Regions from separate parts of the Microbispora sp. H10670 genome, predicted to be linked through region 1. Evidence: riboswitches for the same ligand, from Rfam matches in the RefSeq annotation. Region 1 holds a riboswitch; each other region holds the start of a gene.
What was found. Region 1 has a riboswitch for cobalamin ahead of cobN (cobaltochelatase subunit CobN). Riboswitches for the same ligand answer to the same signal wherever they lie in the genome.
Positions count from the first base shown of each region.

Region 2: it holds a riboswitch for cobalamin, as region 1 does, so the genes downstream of both, HHX33_RS27935 (ABC transporter substrate-binding protein) here and cobN (cobaltochelatase subunit CobN) in region 1, are expected to answer to the same signal.
Region 3: it holds a riboswitch for cobalamin, as region 1 does, so the genes downstream of both, HHX33_RS21990 (ribonucleoside-diphosphate reductase subunit alpha) here and cobN (cobaltochelatase subunit CobN) in region 1, are expected to answer to the same signal.

Region 1 covers NZ_JABBWW010000008.1:217,042-222,777, forward strand. Annotated here, with positions in the region: gene HHX33_RS14570 (cobyrinate a,c-diamide synthase) at 1-281, shown strand, start outside; gene cobN (cobaltochelatase subunit CobN) at 239-3,826, opposite strand; cobalamin riboswitch at 3,880-4,002, opposite strand; gene cobG (precorrin-3B synthase) at 4,081-5,322, shown strand; gene HHX33_RS14585 (precorrin-8X methylmutase) at 5,401-5,736, shown strand, end outside.
Region 2 covers NZ_JABBWW010000025.1:32,406-38,141, reverse strand. Annotated here, with positions in the region: gene HHX33_RS27950 (adenosylcobinamide amidohydrolase) at 1-633, opposite strand, end outside; gene HHX33_RS27945 (ABC transporter ATP-binding protein) at 630-1,466, opposite strand; gene HHX33_RS27940 (FecCD family ABC transporter permease) at 1,463-2,491, opposite strand; gene HHX33_RS27935 (ABC transporter substrate-binding protein) at 2,578-3,540, opposite strand; cobalamin riboswitch at 3,618-3,742, opposite strand; gene HHX33_RS27930 (acyltransferase) at 4,080-5,453, shown strand; gene HHX33_RS27925 (PepSY-associated TM helix domain-containing protein) at 5,478-5,736, opposite strand, start outside.
Region 3 covers NZ_JABBWW010000016.1:55,372-61,107, reverse strand. Annotated here, with positions in the region: gene HHX33_RS21995 (ribonucleotide-diphosphate reductase subunit beta) at 1-182, opposite strand, end outside; gene HHX33_RS21990 (ribonucleoside-diphosphate reductase subunit alpha) at 179-2,416, opposite strand; cobalamin riboswitch at 2,548-2,758, opposite strand; gene HHX33_RS21985 (Bug family tripartite tricarboxylate transporter substrate binding protein) at 2,804-3,766, opposite strand; gene glmS (glutamine--fructose-6-phosphate transaminase (isomerizing)) at 4,024-5,736, opposite strand, start outside.

The sequences.
Region 1 (5,736 bases):
TGACCGGCCGGCTGACGCTGGGCTACCGCGACGCGGTGGCCGTGCGCGACACGCTGCTGACCCGGCAGGGCGAGCGGTTCAGGGGCCACGAGTTCCACCGGACCACGGTCACCGGCGGCGGGCAGCCGGTCTTCCGGTGGCGTGACGGCGCCGACGGGGCCGGCGACGCCCGGCTCACCGCGTCGTACCTGCACCTGCACTGGGCGGGCGCCCCGCAACTCGCCCGCCGGCTGCTCGCCTACGCCGAGCCCTCCTCAAGGTCGCCCTCGATCGCGAGATAGGTGTCGCGCAGCCCGGCGAGCACCTCCGGGTCCGGGTGCTCCCACATGCGCCGCTCCGCGGCCTCCAGCAGGCGCTGCGCGATGCCGTGCAGCGCCCACGGGTTCGACTTCGCCATGAAGTCGCGGTTGACCGGGTCGAGCACGTACGTCGAGGCGAGCGTGTCGTACATCCAGTCGGCGACGACGCCGGTCGTGGCGTCGTAGCCGAACAGGTAGTCCACGGTCGCCGCCAGCTCGAACGCGCCCTTGTAACCGTGGCGGCGCATGGCGGCGAGCCAGTTGGGGTTGACGACCCGGGCGCGGAAGATCCGCGCGGTCTCCTCCGACAGGGTCCGGGTGCGGACGGCGTCGGGGCGGGTGCTGTCGCCCACGTACGCGGCGGGTGCGCGGCCCGTCAGCGCGCGTACGGTCGCGATCATGCCGCCGTGGTACTGGAAGTAGTCGTCGGAGTCGGCGATGTCGTGTTCGCGGGTGTCCACGTTCTTGGCGGCGACGGCGATGCGGCGGTAGGCGTTCTCCATGTCCTCGCGGGCGGGCGCGCCGTCGAGGTCGCGGCCGTAGGCGTAGCCGCCCCAGACGGCGTACACCTCGGCGAGGTCGGCGTCGTCACGCCAGTTGCCGCTGTCGATGAGCGGCAGCAGGCCCGCGCCGTACGCGCCGGGACGCGACCCGAACACGCGCAGCGTCGCACGCCTGGCGTCGCCGTGCGCGGCCCGGTCGGCGTCCACGTGGGCGCGCACGTAGTTGTCCTCGGGGCTCTCGCCGAGCCCGGCGACGAGCCGGACGGCGTCGTCGAGCATCGCCACCACGTGCGGGAACGCGTCCCGGAAGAACCCGCTGATGCGCACCGTCACGTCCACGCGCGGGCGGCCCAGCTCGTCAAGTGGCACGGGTTCGAGCGTGGTGACGCGCCGCGACGCCTCGTCCCAGACGGGCCGCACGCCGAGCAGGGCGAGCACCTCGGCGATGTCGTCGCCGGCGGTGCGCATGGCGCTGGTCCCCCACACCGACAGCCCGACCGAGCGCGGCCACTCGCCGGTCTCCGCGCGGTAGCGGGCGAGCAGCGAGTCGGCCATGGCCTGCCCGGTCTCCCAGGCGAGGCGGCTCGGCACGGCACGCGGGTCGACGGAGTAGAAGTTGCGGCCGGTCGGCAGCACGTTGATCAGCCCGCGCAGCGGCGACCCCGACGGCCCGGCGGGGACGTAGCCCCCTTCCAGCGCGTGCAGCACGTGGTCGAGCTCGTCGGTGGTACGCGCGAGCCGCGGCACCACCTCGGTCGCCGCGAACGTCAGCACCCGCCCGACCTCCGGATCGGCCGTCACCCCGGCGACCGCGGCCGGATCCCAGCCGCGTTCCTCCATCGCGGTGACGAGGGCGCGGGCCTCGGCCTCGACGCGGTCCACGGACGCGGTCGCGGCGCTGCCGTCCTCGGTCAGGCCGAGCGCCTCGCGCAGGCCGGGCAGGGTCTCGCGGCCCGCCCACATCTGGCGGGCGCGCAGCATGGCCAGCACCAGGTTCACCCGGGCCTCACCGGTTGGGGCCGCGCCGAGGACGTGCAGGCCGTCGCGGATCTGCGCGTCCTTGACCTCGCACAGCCAGCCGTCCACGTGCAGGATGAACTCGTCGAACTCCGCGTCGTGCGGGCGCTCGGACAGGCCGAGGTCGTGGTCGAGGCGGGCGGCCTGGATGAGGGTCCAGATCTGGGCGCGGATCGCGGGCAGCTTCGCCGGGTCCATGGCCGCGATCGTCGCGTGCTCGTCGAGCAGCTGCTCAAGGCGGGCGATGTCGCCGTACGTCTCGGCCCTCGCCATCGGCGGCACCAGGTGGTCCACGAGAACCGCATGCGCGCGGCGCTTGGCCTGGGTGCCCTCGCCGGGGTCGTTCACCAGGAACGGATAGACCAGCGGCAGGTCGCCGATCGCCGCGTCGGTGCCGCAGGAGGCCGACATGCCGGCCGACTTGCCGGGCAGCCACTCCAGGTTGCCGTGCTTGCCGACGTGGACCATGGCGTGCGCGCCGAATTCGGCCGACAACCACCGGTAGGCCGCCAGGTAGTGGTGGCTCGGCGGCAGGTCGGGGTCGTGGTAGATCGCGATCGGGTTCTCCCCGAAGCCGCGTGGAGGCTGGACCATCACCACGACGTTGCCCGACCGCAGCGCGGCGAGCACGATGTCGCCCTCGTGGACGAACAGCTCGCCGGGCGGCGCGCCCCAGTGGCGTTCCATGTCGGCGCGCAGGCCGGCGGGAAGGGTGTCGTACCAGGCGCGGTAGGCGGCGGCGGGGATGCGCACCGGGTTGGCGGCGAGCTGTTCCTCGGTGAGCCAGTCCTGGTCCTGGCCGCCCGCGGCGATCAGGGCGTGGATCAGCGCGTCGCCGTCCTGCTCGGCCTGGCCCGGGAAGCCGCCGCCGAGGTCGTAGCCCTCCTCGGCCAGCCGGGCCAGCAGCCCGACCGTGCTGGCCGGGGTGTCCAGGCCGACGGCGTTGCCGACCCGGGAGTTCTTCGTCGGGTACGCCGACAGCATCACGACGAGCCTCTTGTCCGCCGGAGGCACGTGGCGCAGCAGTCCGTGGCGTACGGCGATGCCCGCGACCCGCGCCGCGCGTTCGGGGTCGGCGACGTAGACGGTCAGGCCGTCGTCGTCGATCTCCTTGAACGAGAACGGCACCGTGATGATCCGCCCGTCGAACTCGGGGATCGCGACCTGCGAGGCGGCGTCCAGCGGGGACAGCCCGTCGTCGTTGTCCTCCCACTCGGCGCGGCTCGTCGTCAGGCACAGGCCCTGCAGGATCGGCACGTCGAGTGCGGCGAGCGCGCCGACGTCCCAGGCCGCGTCGTCGCCGCCGGCCGACGCCGTCGCGGGCCGTGCCCCGCCCGCCGCGAGCACGGTCACCACCAGGGCGTCCGCGCCGCCCAGCACGTCGAGCAGATCCGGCTCCGCGGTGCGCAGCGAGGAGCAGAAGACCGGCAGCGCCCGGCCGCCCGCGTCCTCGATCGCGTCGCAGAGGGCGGCGACGAAGCCCGTGTTGCCCGCCATGTGGTGCGCCCGGTAGTAGAGCACCCCGATCACCGGTCCGTCGCCGGGGCGGCCCTCGCGTTCGAGGACCCCCCAGCTCGGGGTGGGCGCCGGGCCCGCGAAGCCGCGCCCGGTCAGCAGGACCGTGTCCGACAGGAACGCGTGCAGCTCGGCCAGGTTGGCGGGCCCTCCGTACGCGAGGTAGGCGTGGGCCTCGGCGCAGACGCCGCCGCTCACCGTGGACAGCTCCATCAGTTCGGCGTCCGGGGCCTGCTCGCCGCCGAGGACCACCACCGGGCACGGCCCCGCGAGCAGCGCGTCCAGCCCGTCCTCCCAGGCACGCCGGCCGCCGAGCAGCCGGACGACCACGAGGCCGGCGCCCTCGACCAGCGCGGGCAGGTCGTCCACGGTCAGCCGCGCCGGGTTGCCCAGCCGGTACGCGGCCCCGCTCGCGCGGGCGCTCAACAGGTCGGTGTCCGACGTGGACAACAGGACGACGACGGGCTGCGCGGCGGACGCGTCTGTGCGCACGGCAAGGTCCTCCCTCGGGGTCCTCGCCCCGGGTCGTGGCGGCGCGACGGCAGGAGTCTCCTGGCTCCCGGATCGACGCTCACCCCGGCCTTCCCGTCTTCCGACAGTGGCCGTGTGGTGGGGTTCGCTCCCCGGTCACAGTGGCGGGACCGCGCCGGATTCACACCGGCTTCCTCCGCTTGCCATCGCTCACCGCAGACCCTACGTGACGGAGGTCGTGTCAGAAAACTGGCGTTAGCATCCTGTTCGTGGTCATGGGTGGCTTTTCTGGGCGCGCCGCCCAGGACGCGTGTCCCGGCGCGCTCCAGGTGCACGCGGCGGCGGACGGGGCGCTGGCCCGCGTCCGCGTGCCCGGCGGCGGGCTGGCCGCCGGCGCCCTGCGCGAACTGGCCGCCTGCGCCCGCGAACTGGGCGCCGGGGTCGTCGAACTGACGTCACGGGCCAACGTGCAGGTGCGCGGGCTGGCCGACCCACCGGCGTTCGCCGCGCGGATGGCCGCCGCCGGACTGCTGCCGTCCGCTACCCACGAGCGCGTGCGCAACATCGTCGCCTCGCCGCTCAGCGGCCGTTCGGCGGCGGCCGTCCTGGACGTGCGGCCCCTGGTGGCGGACCTCGACGCGGCCCTGTGCGGCCGTGCCGCCCTGGCTCAGCTGCCCGGCCGGTTCCTGTTCGCGCTCGACGACGGAACGGGTGACGTCCTCGGGCTCGGGGCGGACGTGACCCTCGCCGCGCACCCCGTCTCTCAGCCCGGCGCCCACCCCGGCGGCGGCCTGACCCTGCTGCTCGCGGGGGAGCCGGTCGGGTCGGTGACCGCCGACGACGCCGTCTCCGTCGCGCTCGCCGCGGCCGAGGAGTTCCAGGAGGTGCGCGGGGACGCCTGGCGGGTGGCCGAACTCCCCGGCGGACCAGCGACGATCGCCGCCCGCCTCCCCGCCCGCCTCCCCGGCCGGCTCCCCCGTCGGCTCGCTGTCCTGCCCCCCGTGCCGGTGACGCCCGCCACGCCGCGCAGGGGCGGCCCGTCCGCGCAGGTGGACGGCCGGGTGGCGCTCGACGTGATCGTCCCCCTCGGCAGGCTGACCTCCGGCCAGGCCGGCCTGCTCGCCGATCTGGCCGCCGGTGAGGTGCGGCTGACGCCGTGGCGTACGGTCGTGCTGCCCGACCTCGCGCCCGAGACGGTCGGGCCGGTGACCGAGGCGCTCGCCGGGGCGGGGCTGGTGATCGATCCCGCCTCGCCGTACGCCAGACTGTCGGCCTGCACCGGGCGGCCCGGCTGCGCGAAGGCGCTGGCCGACGTCCAGGCGGACGCGGTGCGCTGGGCGGAGTCCGGCGTGCCCGAACCACCGGTTGTCGGGCCTCCGGGTCCCCGGCCACCGGGTGCCGAACCGCCCGACGCCGGCCTGATCCACTGGGCGGGCTGCGAACGCCGCTGTGGCCGCCCGAAGGGCCGGGTCACCGACGTGGTCGCCACGACCGGCGGCTACGACGTCCGCCGTTGACCGTCCGTCCAGTCCGTCCAGTCCGTGCATCCACCGTCCGCTCCATCCACCGTCCGCCATCCACGAACAGAGGTGTCCGTGCCCGAGCACGACTACGTCCGCGACGGAGCGGAGATCTACCGGCGGTCGTTCGCGACCATCAGGGCCGAGGCCGACCTGTCGGGGCTGCCCGCCGACGTCGCCCGGGTCGCGGTCCGCATGATCCATGCGTGCGGCATGACCGACCTCGTCGGCGACCTCGGCTACTCCCCCGGCGTGGCCGAGAAGGCGCGCACCGCGCTGCTGGCGGGTGCGCCCGTGCTGTGCGACGCGCGGATGGTCGCCTCCGGCATCACCAGGAAGCGCCTGCCCGCCGGCAACGAGGTCGTCTGCACGCTCGGCGACCCCCGCGTGCCCGCCCTCGCGGAGCGGCTC
Region 2 (5,736 bases), on a different contig from region 1:
CCGTACGGCCACGCAGACCGCGTCCGACGCGGTGCCCGTGCAGGGGAAACCCGCCTCCAGCAGCGCCTGGGTCTTGGCCTCGGTAACCGTCATGACGGCGTTGACCAGCGCCGCGTCGGAAAAGGCCACGGGCGCCGCCACCAGGATGTTGACCGTCCCCGGGCGTGGCAGGCACGCCGTCGCGTCCTCCGGGCCGGGGGTCTCCCGCGTCGCATCCCGCCCGCGCTCCGGGGCATGCCCTGGGGGCCTCCGCCCGGGCTGTGGGACGGCCGGCAGGCCGGGGTCGGGCACGCCCTCGGGTGAGGCCGCCCAGGTGGGCACGCCCAGGCCGACCGTGGCTGCGGCCTCCGCTCCGCCGTCGGCCGCCACGCGGAACCGCTCGACCGGCGCCGCCGTCATCATGCCGACACCGGGGCCCTCAGGGCCGAGCGAGGCCATGTGCTCCACCGGGTCCATGCGCGCGTAGCCGCTCGCGACCTGCGCGTTCAGCACCCACTCCCGGGGACCGATCCCACCGCCCAGCATCGCCGAGGAGATCATCCGCCAGCCCGGCCCGAACCGCCACAGCAGCGTGCCGAGACGCGCGCCGTCCTCGGCCCGGTGGGTCAGCGACGGCCGCGGCAGGCCGGTCACCTCTCGTCCCCGGCGGGGATCGGTGCAGGCAGCGGCGGGCGCACCAGGTGGACGAGCGGCCGCCCGTCGGCGCCGGACTCCACCCGGACGCGGGCGCCGAAGTGCTCGGTCAGCAGCGGCTCGGCCAGCACCCGCCCGGGCGGGCCCGCCGCGACCGCGCGGCCAGCGGCGAGCAGCACGAGACTGTCGGCGTACTGCCCGGCGAGGCTGAGGTCGTGCAACGTCGTCACGACGGTCAGGCGGTCGGCCAGGCGCAGCCGGTCGACGAGTTCGAGCACCTGCTGCTGGTGTCCCAGGTCGAGGGCGGTGGTCGGCTCGTCCAGCAGCAGCACCGGCGCCTGCTGCACCAGCGCGCGGGCGAGCACGACCCGCTGCCGCTCGCCGCCCGACAGGTGCCCGAGCGGCCGGGTCGCGAAGCCGTCCAGGTCGAGCCGCTCCAGCACCGACCGCGTCACCTCGCGGTCCCGGGCGCTCTCGCTGCCCAGATAGGAGATGTACGGGGTGCGGCCGAGCGACGCGTAGTCGTACACGGTCATGTCGGGCGGCAGCGCCGGGCTCTGCGGGGCGTAGGCGACCAGCCGGGCCCGCCGGCGCGGGCGCAGGCCGTCCACGGCCGCGCCGTTCACGAGCACCTCGCCCTGACGCGCCACCAGCCCGGCGACGGCCCGCAGGAGCGTCGACTTGCCCGCGCCGTTGGGGCCGATGACCGCAAGCCACTCCCCCGGCGCGGCCGACAGGGTGACGTCCGCGAGCACCGGCCGCCCGCCCAGCGTGACGCCCAGCCCGCGCGCCTCCACCGCCGGGACGCCGGGGCCGGCGGCGTCGCCGCTCACGTCTCCACCCGCCGGGTCATCCGCAGGACGGCGACGAAGAAGGGCGCCCCGACGAACGCGGTGACCACCCCGATGGGCAGTTCCGCCGGGGCGAGCACCGTGCGCGCGATGGTGTCGGCCAGCACCAGGAACGCCGCCCCGCCGAGGAACGACAGCGGCAGCACGACGCGGTAGGACCACCCGGCGAGCCGCCGGACGACGTGCGGCACCACGATCCCGACGAAGGCGATCAATCCGCTGACGGCCACCGCGGACGCGGTGGCGAGCGAGGCGGCCAGCAGCACGGTGAACCGCACGCGCGTCGCGTGCAGGCCGAGGCTGACCGCCTCCTCGTCGCCGACCGACAGCACGTCGAGCAGCCGCCCGTGCAGCAGGACGACCACCGTCGACACCACCGCGTACGGCGCGATCATGCGGAGCTGCTCCCACCCGCCGCCGACGTCTCCGAGGATCCAGGAGTAGATGCGCTGCAGCTCGTCGACCTTGAGCTGCTGCACGAAGGTCTGGATGGCGGTGAGGAACGAGGTGACCGCGACCCCGGCGAGCACGAGCGTCGCGGTGCCGCCTCCCCGGCCCGCCGTGTGTCCCAGCGCGTACGCGAGGACGACCCCGCCGACGGCCCCCGCGAAGGCGGCGACCGGCACGGCCGCCACCCCCGCGTCGCCGCCCAGGAAGACCACGACGAGCGTCACCGTGAGCCCGGCCCCGGCCGCCGCGCCGAGCAGGTACGGATCGGCCAGCGGGTTGCGGAAGACACCCTGGTAGCCCGCCCCCGCGAGGGCGAGCAGGCCGCCCACGACGGCGGCCAGCAGCACCCTGGGCACCCGGAGCTGGAAGACGATGCCCTCCTCGTTCGGCTGCAGGCCGGAGTGCAGGGACACCAGCGGCAGCCGGTCGAGCAGGGCCAGCGCGATGGCGCGGGGCGAGATGACCGCCGCGCCCGCCGCCAGGCCGGCGATCAGGCTGACCAGCAGCACGACGCACACGACGAGCAGCGCCCGGCGTGACCGGCCCGCCGCCGTCACCCCGTCACCCGGACCCGCCGCGGCACCGCTCTCACCGCGATCCCGGGGGCGTGCGCGTCACCGGGGGCCTGCGCGTCACCACCGGCTCAGCCCGCCGCCTTCTGGACGGCGTCGCTGACGACCTGGGCGAGGTCGGCGACGCGCGGTCCCCAGCGGGAGGCGACGTCGTCGTCGAGCTCCACCACACGGTCCCGCTTCAGGGCGGCCAGGCCGGACCAGCCCGGCCGCTTGGCCAGCGCGGCGGCGTTCTGACCACAGCACTTGGTGTCACCGAGGAAGATCAGGTCGGGGTCGGCCTTGGCCACGAACTCCGCCGACAGCTTGGGATAGCCGCCCGCCGCGTCGGGGGCCTCGTCGGCGATGTTCCTCAGCCCGAACAGGCTGTAGACCTGCCCGATGAACGTGCTCGACGTGGCCGCGTACGGCGTGGTGTCCAGTTCGTGATAGTAGGTCAGGCCCTTGCCCTTGGGCGCCGCCGCGACGAGCGCGTCGATCTTCTGCTTGACGCCGCCGGCCACCTCCTCGGCCTTGTCCACGTTGCCGGTGGCCGCGCCGAGGTCCCTGATCTGGTCGTAGGTGTCCTCCAGCTTGGTCGCGGCGGGCTCCAGCAGCACCGGGACGCCGACCTTCCCCAGCCCGGCGACCACGCCCTCCAGGTCGTTGGCGAGCACGACGAGATCGGGCTTGGCGGCGGCGATCGCCTCGACGTTGGGCTTGAAGCCCGACAGCGACGTCTTCGGCGCCTCGGGCGGGTAGTTCGACTGGTCGTCCACCGCGCCCACCTGGGCGCCCGCGCCGATCGCGAACAGGATCTCGGTGGCCGTCGGGGACAGCGACACGATGTGCTCGGGCCGCTTGGCGATGGTCACCGCGCCGTTGCCCGCCTGGACGGTGACGGGGAAGGCGCCGCCCGAGGCGGCGGAGCTGGAAGCGGCGGGGTTCGAGGCGGCGGGGGACGCGGAAGTGGCGGAGCCGTCGCTCTGGCCGCAGCCGGCCAGTCCGAGCACGCCCAGCACCACACCCGCGACGGCCGTACGCAGGGGCCTCACGAGGGTCCTCCAAGGGGGAAAGCCGGGAAATCGAGAGACCCGCGGGATTGGACGGATCACCCTTTTCCACGAGGGTTGACGGCGTCGGCGCACAACGCAGGCGACCTGGCTCGTCCCCGGGGGCGGGGAACCACAGTTGCGGGACAGCGCCGGGTTCTCACCGGACTTCGCTGCGCTGCGCGCGTCGGACGCAACGGTACCAACCCGCCTCGCGGCGCCGTCATCCTCCCCCGGCCGCCGAGGTCCGCCCGCCTGCCCGTACGCCGGGGTGGTAGGGCAGGCCCCACCCCGATGGTGGGGGCTCGCCCATGATCGGGAGTAGTGGCTCCGTCGCTGCGCCGGACGGCGGCCGGGCGGGACCCTGGAGCGGCCGGGCGGTTCCCGGCAGAAGCTCCTGACGGACTATCTCCCCCACTCCTCCTCAGTCCGCGGGCCGGCGCCGGAGCGCGCGGTCGCGACCGCTCCCCGCTCCGGCCGGGTCCGCGACGGACGACCGGCGTCCGGCAACCGACGATCGACACACCGAAGGCGGCTCCCCCGTGTCCCTGACCATGCTTCCCCCCGCCCCCGCGCGGGCCCCGGCCGCCCCCGGGCCCCGGGACCGCTTCATCGACATCCTGCGCGTCTTCGGGATGGTCCTCGTGGTCGTCCAGCACTGGGCGATGCCGGTCCTGTCGTACGCCGGAGGACGGCTGACCACGGGCAACGCCCTGGCGGCGGCTCCGTTCGTCACCTGGATCTCCCAGGTGATGCCGCTGGTCTTCTTCGCCGGGGGCGCGGCCAACGCGATCAGCTTCCGGTCCGCGGCGCGCCGCGCCGGCCTGCCGGACACGCGCGAGACGGCCCGGGAGCGGTCGACGCGGCGGCCGACCGCGGAGAAGCGGACGGCCTGGGAGTGGACGGCGCGGGAGTGGACGGCGCGGCGGGTGCGCCGCCTGGCCTGGCCGGTGGCGCCGCTCGCGGCCGTCTGGCTGCCGCTCCCCCACCTCCTGACGGCGCTCGGCGTGCCCCCGCAGCCGGTCGAGGTGGCCGCGCGGACCGTCGGCCAGTTGCTCTGGTTCCTCGCCGTCTACCTGCTCGCGGTGGTGGCCACCCCCCGCCTGCTGCGCGTACGGGCCGGGGTCGCGCTGCCCGTGCTGGCGGGCGGCGCGGTGCTGACGGACGTGGTCCGCTTCTCGGGGCTGGAGGCCGCCGGCTATCTCAACGTCGCGTTCGTGTGGCTGGCCGTCCACCAGGTCGGGTTCCGGTACGCCGACGGCGGCCTGGAGTGGCTGCGGGGACGCCGCGCGGCGGCGCTCGCGGTGGCCGGGTTCGCGATGGTGGCGGCCCTCGTGGTGGCCGGGCCGTACCCGGCCAGCATGATCGGGATGCCCGGCGCGGTCTCGAACATGGCCCCGCCGAGCGCGTGCCTGCTCGCGCTCTTCGCCGGCCAGCTCGGCCTGGCGATGCTGCTGCGCCCCGCCCTGAACGCGCTGGCGCGCCGGCCCCGCGCCGAGGCGGTGCTCACCGCGCTCGCGCCCCGCATGATGACCGTCTACCTGTGGCACATGACGGCGCTCGTCGCCGTCGCCGGGCTCGCGACCATCGGGTTCGGGCCGGCTACTCCTCTCCCCGGCTCGGCGGCCTGGTGGAGCGGCGCCCCACTGTGGCCGGCCGCCCTCGCGCCGGTCCTGCTCGGGCTCACCGCCCTGTTCGGCCGATGGGAGGAGCCGGCGGGAGCCGCCACCGGACGGCATGTGGCGGTCGCCGCGCCGCTCGTCGGCGGCGCGCTGCTCACCCTCACGGTGACCGGCTTCGCGCCGGGGCCGGCGCCGGTGATCGCGTCGATCGCCCTGGTCGGGGGCCTGTGCCTGGTCAGCCGGAGGGCACGCCTCGCGGGGCCGGTCCACCGCTCGGGTGAACCGGCCCGATGAGACGCCGTACGACGGCTTCGGGCGTCAGCCCGCCCGCCTGGCGCGGAGTCCGAGCAGGACGTCGATCACCAGGAACACGGCCAGGGAGATGCCCATCAGGGGCAGGTAGTAGCCGGCCACGGCGGTGAGCAGGGCCAGAGGCACCAACAGCCCCCAGTGCAGGCCCCGCAGGCCGCCCCGGGGGTGGGGCCGGCCGAAGCCGCGGGTCGGGCGGCGGCGCCACCACATGCGGTAGCCCAGCACGATCAGTGTGATGAGCCCGGCGGCGATCGCGGCCAGGACG
Region 3 (5,736 bases), on a different contig from region 1:
CGGTTGATCAGGTGCCGCTCCCCCGGCTCCAGCGTCGCCAGGTCGGCGAGGTCGGAGGCGAGGTCGACCTCCTCGACGGTCCAGGTGTTCCTGATCGCCGCGCGGTACCTCTCGTAGAACCCGGGGTAGCGCATCGGGCGGAGGGTCAGGTCCATGCCCGGGTCGAGCAGCATCGTTCTCATTGGCACGCCTCGCAGATCTCGGGGTTCTCAAGGGAGCAGGCGACCGCCCCTTCATCGGGCACGGCGGGGGTGACGGCCGGCACGGTCGTCTGGGCGATCCTGGTCGCGGGGCGCGAGCGCAGGTAGTAGGTGGTCTTCAGGCCCGACCGCCAGGCGTAGGCGTACATCGACGAGAGCTTGCCGATCGTGGGCGCGGCCATGAAGAGGTTGAGCGACTGCGACTGGTCGACGTACGGCTGCCGCGCGGCCGCGAGGTCGACGAGCGCCTTCTGCGGCAGCTCCCAGGCGGTGCGGTAGAGCGCCTTGAGCTCGCCGGGGATCGCGGGGATGTCCTGGATCGAGCCGTCGTGGAGCTTGATCGCGTCGCGGATCGCCCGCGTCCACAGCCCGAGGGCCTGGAGGTCGCGGACGAGATACCGGTTGACCTGGAGGAACTCCCCCGACAGCGTCTCACGCTTGAAGACGTTGGACACCTGCGGCTCGACGCACTCGTAGCAGCCCGCGATCGAGGCGATCGTGGCCGTCGGCGCGATCGCGACCAGCAGGGAGTTGCGCAGCCCGGTCTCCGCGATCCTCGCGCGCAGCGCCGCCCACTCCTCCGGGTGCGCCGGGGCGCACGGGTAGTGGTCGGGGTGCAGGACGCCGCCCGCCGCCCGCGTCTCCTCGTACGCCGGGTGACGCCCGCGTTCGGCGGCCAGGTCGGCCGAGGTGCCGTACGCCGCGAGCGCGATCTCCTCGGCGATCCGGGTGGACAGCGTCAGCGCCTCCGGCGAGTCGAACGGCAGGCGCAGCGCGAAGAAGACGTCGGCGAGGCCCATGACGCCGAGGCCCACCGGCCGCCACCGCTGGTTGGCCGCCTCCGCCTCGGGGGTCGGGTAGAAGCCGAGGTCGATCGTGCGGTCGAGGAACCGTACGGCGGTGCGGACCGTGGCGCGCAGCCGGCCGAAGTCGACGGCGTCCCCCTCGGGGTTCAGGTGGGCGGCGAGGTTGACCGAGCCGAGGTTGCACACGGCGGTCTCCCCGTCGCTGGTGACCTCCAGGATCTCGGTGCACAGGTTGGACAGGTGGATGACGTTGCGCGGCAGCGCGGTCTGGTTGGAGGCGCGGTTGGCGGCGTCCTTGAAGGTCATCCAGCCGTTGCCGGTCTGGGCGAGGGTGCGCATCATCCGGGCGTAGAGGGTGCGGGCGGGCACCTGCCGGACATACCGCCCGGAAGCCTCCAGTTCGCGATACCGGGCGTCGAACGCCTCGCCCCACAGGTCGGTCAGCTCGGGGGTCTCCTTGGGGTCGAACAGCGACCACACGCCGTCCGCCTCGACCCGGCGCATGAACTCGTCGGGCACCCAGTTGGCCAGGTTGAGGTTGTGGGTGCGGCGCGACTCCTCGCCCGTGTTGTCGCGAAGTTCCAGGAACTCCTCGATGTCGGCGTGCCAGGTCTCCAGGTAGACGCAGGCGGCTCCCTTGCGCCTGCCTCCCTGGTTCACCGCCGCCACCGACGCGTCGAGCGTGCGCAGCCAGGGGACGATGCCGTTGGACAGGCCGTTGGTGCCCCGGATCAGCGAACCGCGCGAGCGCACCCGGGTCCAGGCGACGCCGATCCCGCCGGAGTACTTCGACAGCCGCGCCACCTGGCCGTACCGCTCGTAGATGCTCTCCAGTTCGTCGCGCGGCGAGTCGAGCAGGAAGCACGACGACAGCTGCGGGCGGCGCGCCCCGGAGTTGAACAGCGTCGGCGAGCTGGGCAGATAGGCGAGCGCGGACATCAGCCGGTACAGCTCGGCCGCCTCGCCGACGCTCGCCGACAGGCCGCAGGCCACGCGTAGCAGGAAGTGCTGCGGGCGTTCGAGCACCCGCCGCGTGACCGGATGCCGCAGCAGGTAGCGGTCGTAGACCGTGCGCAGCCCGAAGTACTCGAACCGGTCGTCGGCCGCCGGGTCGATCAGCGCGTCCAGCGCTTCGGCCTCGTCGGCCACGAACGCGGCGACGGCGTCGCCCAGCAGCCCGGCCGCGTGGGCGGCCGCGACCGACTCGGAGAAGGCGCGCACCCCCTGGCCCGCCGTCTCCTCCTCGATGACCCGGGCGAGCAGCCGCGCCGCCCGCCGGGAGTTCTCCGGGTCCGCGACGACCCCCGCCGCCGCCTCCTCGATGGCCCGCCAGACGTCCGCGGTCTCCCCCGCGCCGCGCGGCCCCGTAGCGGGGCGCGCGGGCGCGGAGACCGGGTCGGTGATCGTCATCGGTCGCCCTCTCCTCCTCGTCTCCTGACCCGGCCGGCCGGAGGGGAGGGGACGCCGCGGCGCACGCGTGCGACGGCACGGCCTGCGGGCGGCGGGCCCTCCCTCGGGGCACGGCGCGGGCGCGCGCGGTGACTCCGCGCGCGGTCGCGGGCAGGTCTTCGGGCTCGCGGGCGACCGGCGGGACACACGCCCGCCGGACCTACTGGCCGTCGCTTCCCGGTGCGCTCACGCACCAGTGCTCTGTGACGGCGGTCGTTCCCGCTCACCGCTGCGGGGCAGCCCCGGATTCACACCGGGTTCCCTCTTGCCTCACCGAGGTGAACCAGCGACGCGATGGATCCTACATCTAGTGGGCGATCTCGCAAGCGGCCCTACAAGTTGTGTTGGTCACCGGATTCCGAGATCATCGAGAAGCAGGGCCGTACGACGCGCCTCGCCCGTGAGCCACTGCCGGAACTCCTCGCCGGCGAGCCACATCGGCGTCCAGCCGTTGCGCTCGCACAGGCGGAGCCAGGCGGGCGAGTCCGCGACGGCCCGGCACAGGCCGATCAGCGCGTCGCGCTCGCGGGCCGCCACCCCGAGGGGGGCGAGCAGGCCGGTCCAGTTCGCGTACGCCACCCGCACCCCCGACTCGGTCAGCGTGGGCGCGTCCAGGCCGGGCAGGCGCTCGGGAGCGGAGACGGCGAGCGGGCGCAGCCGCCCGGCCCTGACGTGGGCGGCGACGTCGCCGCGCCCGCCGAAGGCGAGCGCGGTCGTCCCCTCGGCCACCGCCGCGACGGCCCGGGCGGGGCTGTCGAAGGCCTCGTACGCCGCCAGCCGCGGATCGGCCCCGAGGCCCCGGGCGGTCAGGCCGAGCAGCAGATGGCCGGGCCCGCGGTCGGGCCCGCCCGCCACCTTCACCCGCTCCGGAGTGCGCAGCAGGGCCGCCGCGACCTGCTCGAACGTGCGGTAACCCGAATCGGGGGAGGCCACCAGCACCTGCCACTCCCCCGCCAGCCTGGCCAGCGGCACGGTCCGGGCGGCGAACGGCCCCGCGTCGCCGGGCGCGCGACCCAGCGCGTAGTCGGCCAGCAGGAGGGGGTCGGCGACCATCAGCCGGTCCGGCCGTCCGACGGCGAAGCGTCCGACGGCCGACGCGCCGCCGCCCCCGGCGTCCCGCGTGACCAGCACTCTGCCGGCCCAGCGGCGGGCCTCGATGAGGGACTTCAGGCTCCGGGCGACGCCGTCCCCCCAGCACTCCGGCGGGCCGGGGACGAGGAGGGAGATCTCCCCGAGGTACGGAGGCGCCGGGGTGCCGCATCCGCCCGCCAGGGCCAGGACCCCCAGTGCGAGAACCGTACGGCGTCGCATGCCGGCACCCTCCCCCCGAAGAGCCCCTTATGCGGACAGACTATGAGCAACCACCCCATGTCATGACATAACGGACGTTACGGATGTGGCGATCGGCGGGCCGGCGGGCACGCATGAAGATCAGTGGGCGACAACGGGCAGCGCCATGAGGAAGTAGTCGATGTGCGCACCCGTACCCCGGCCCCCGGCCATTTCACCGTGGAGACCGGACCGTCCGGCTCGCGTCGGTGACGGGAGCCGGACGGGATGTGGAGGAGCTACTCGACCGTGACGCTCTTGGCGAGGTTGCGGGGGCGGTCGACGTCGCGGCCGAGGGCGACGGCCGCGTGGTAGGCGAACAGCTGGAGCGGGATCGTGAGCAGGATGGGGTCCAGCTCCACCTCGTTCCTGGGCACCACGATGCAGTCGTCGGCCGCCTCGGAGGTGCGGTGGCCGACCATGAGGATGCGCCCGTGCCTCGCCCGGATCTCGCCGAGCGTGGTGAGGTTCTTGTCCAGCAGTTCGTCGTCCGGCACGACCGCGACGGTCGGCAGCTCGGGGCTGATCAGCGCCAGCGGGCCGTGCTTGAGCTCGCTCGCCGGGTAGGCCTCCGCGTGGACGTAGGAGATCTCCTTGAGCTTCTGGGCGCCCTCGCGGGCCACGGGGTAGCCGCGGACCCGGCCGACGAACATCATGCCCGGCGCGTCGGCGTACTTCTTGGCCAGCTCCCTGATCCGGTCCTCCAGGGTGAGGATCTCCTTGATCTGCTCGGGCAGCCGCCGCAGACCGTCGCAGATCCTGCGCCCGTCGGCCGGCGACAGGTCGCGTACACGGCCGAGGTGCAGGGCGAGCAGCGCGAACGCCACGGCGGTGGAGGTGAACGCCTTGGTGGAGGCCACGGAGACCTCGGGCCCGGCGTGCAGGTAGATGCCGCCGTCGGTCTCCCGGGCGATGGCGCTGCCGACCGTGTTGACGATGCCGAGCACCCGGCCGCCCTTGCGCTTGAGCTCCTGCACCGCGGCGAGCGTGTCGTACGTCTCGCCCGACTGGCTGATGGCGACGTACAGCGTGTCGGGCTCGACGACCGGGCTGCGGTAGCGGAACTCCGAGGCCGGCTCGGCGTCGGCGGGGATGCGGGCCAGCTCCTCGATGAGCTGCGCGCCGATCTGCCCGGAGTAGTACGCGGACCCGCAGCCGATGATCTTCACGCGGCGGAAGGACCGGGTCTCGCGGGCGTCCATGTTGAGGCCGCCGAGGTGGGCGATGTGGAACCGGTCGTCGATGCGGCCGCGCAGGGTGCGGGCGACCGTGTCGGGCTGCTCGGAGATCTCCTTGAGCAGGTAGTGCTCGTAGCCGCCGTTGTCGTAGTGACCGGCGTCCCAGTCGACCGTGAACGGCTCCTTGGCGGTCTCCCGGGCGTCGCTGGTAAACGTGTTGAACCCGTCGGCCTTGATGACCGCGAGCTCGCCGTCCTCCAGGTGGACGACCTGCCGGGTGTAGCGGATGAGCGCGGCGACGTCGGAGGCGGCGAACATCTCCTTCTCGCCGAGGCCGAGGACGATCGGGCTGCCGTTGCGGGCGACCACGATCTCGCCGGGGCGCTGCGCGTCGACGACGGCGATGCCGTACGTCCCGACGACGCTCTTCAGCGCTCGCAGCACGGCCTCCCGCAGCGAGTCGGTCTCCTTGACCATCCGCCCGACGAGGTGGGAGAGCACCTCGCTGTCGGTCTCGCTCTCGAACTTCACGCCCTCGCCCTCCAGGCGGCGGCGCAGCTCGTCGGCGTTCTCGATGATGCCGTTGTGCACGACGGCGATCCGCTGCTCCTGGTCGAGGTGCGGGTGCGCGTTCACGTCACTGGGCGCGCCGTGCGTGGCCCACCGGGTGTGCCCGATCCCGATCGTGCCCTTGAACTTCGCGGGCACCGCCGCAGCCAGGTCGGCGACCCGGCCCTTGACCTTGCGCGTCTTGAGACTCCTGGAGTTCACGAT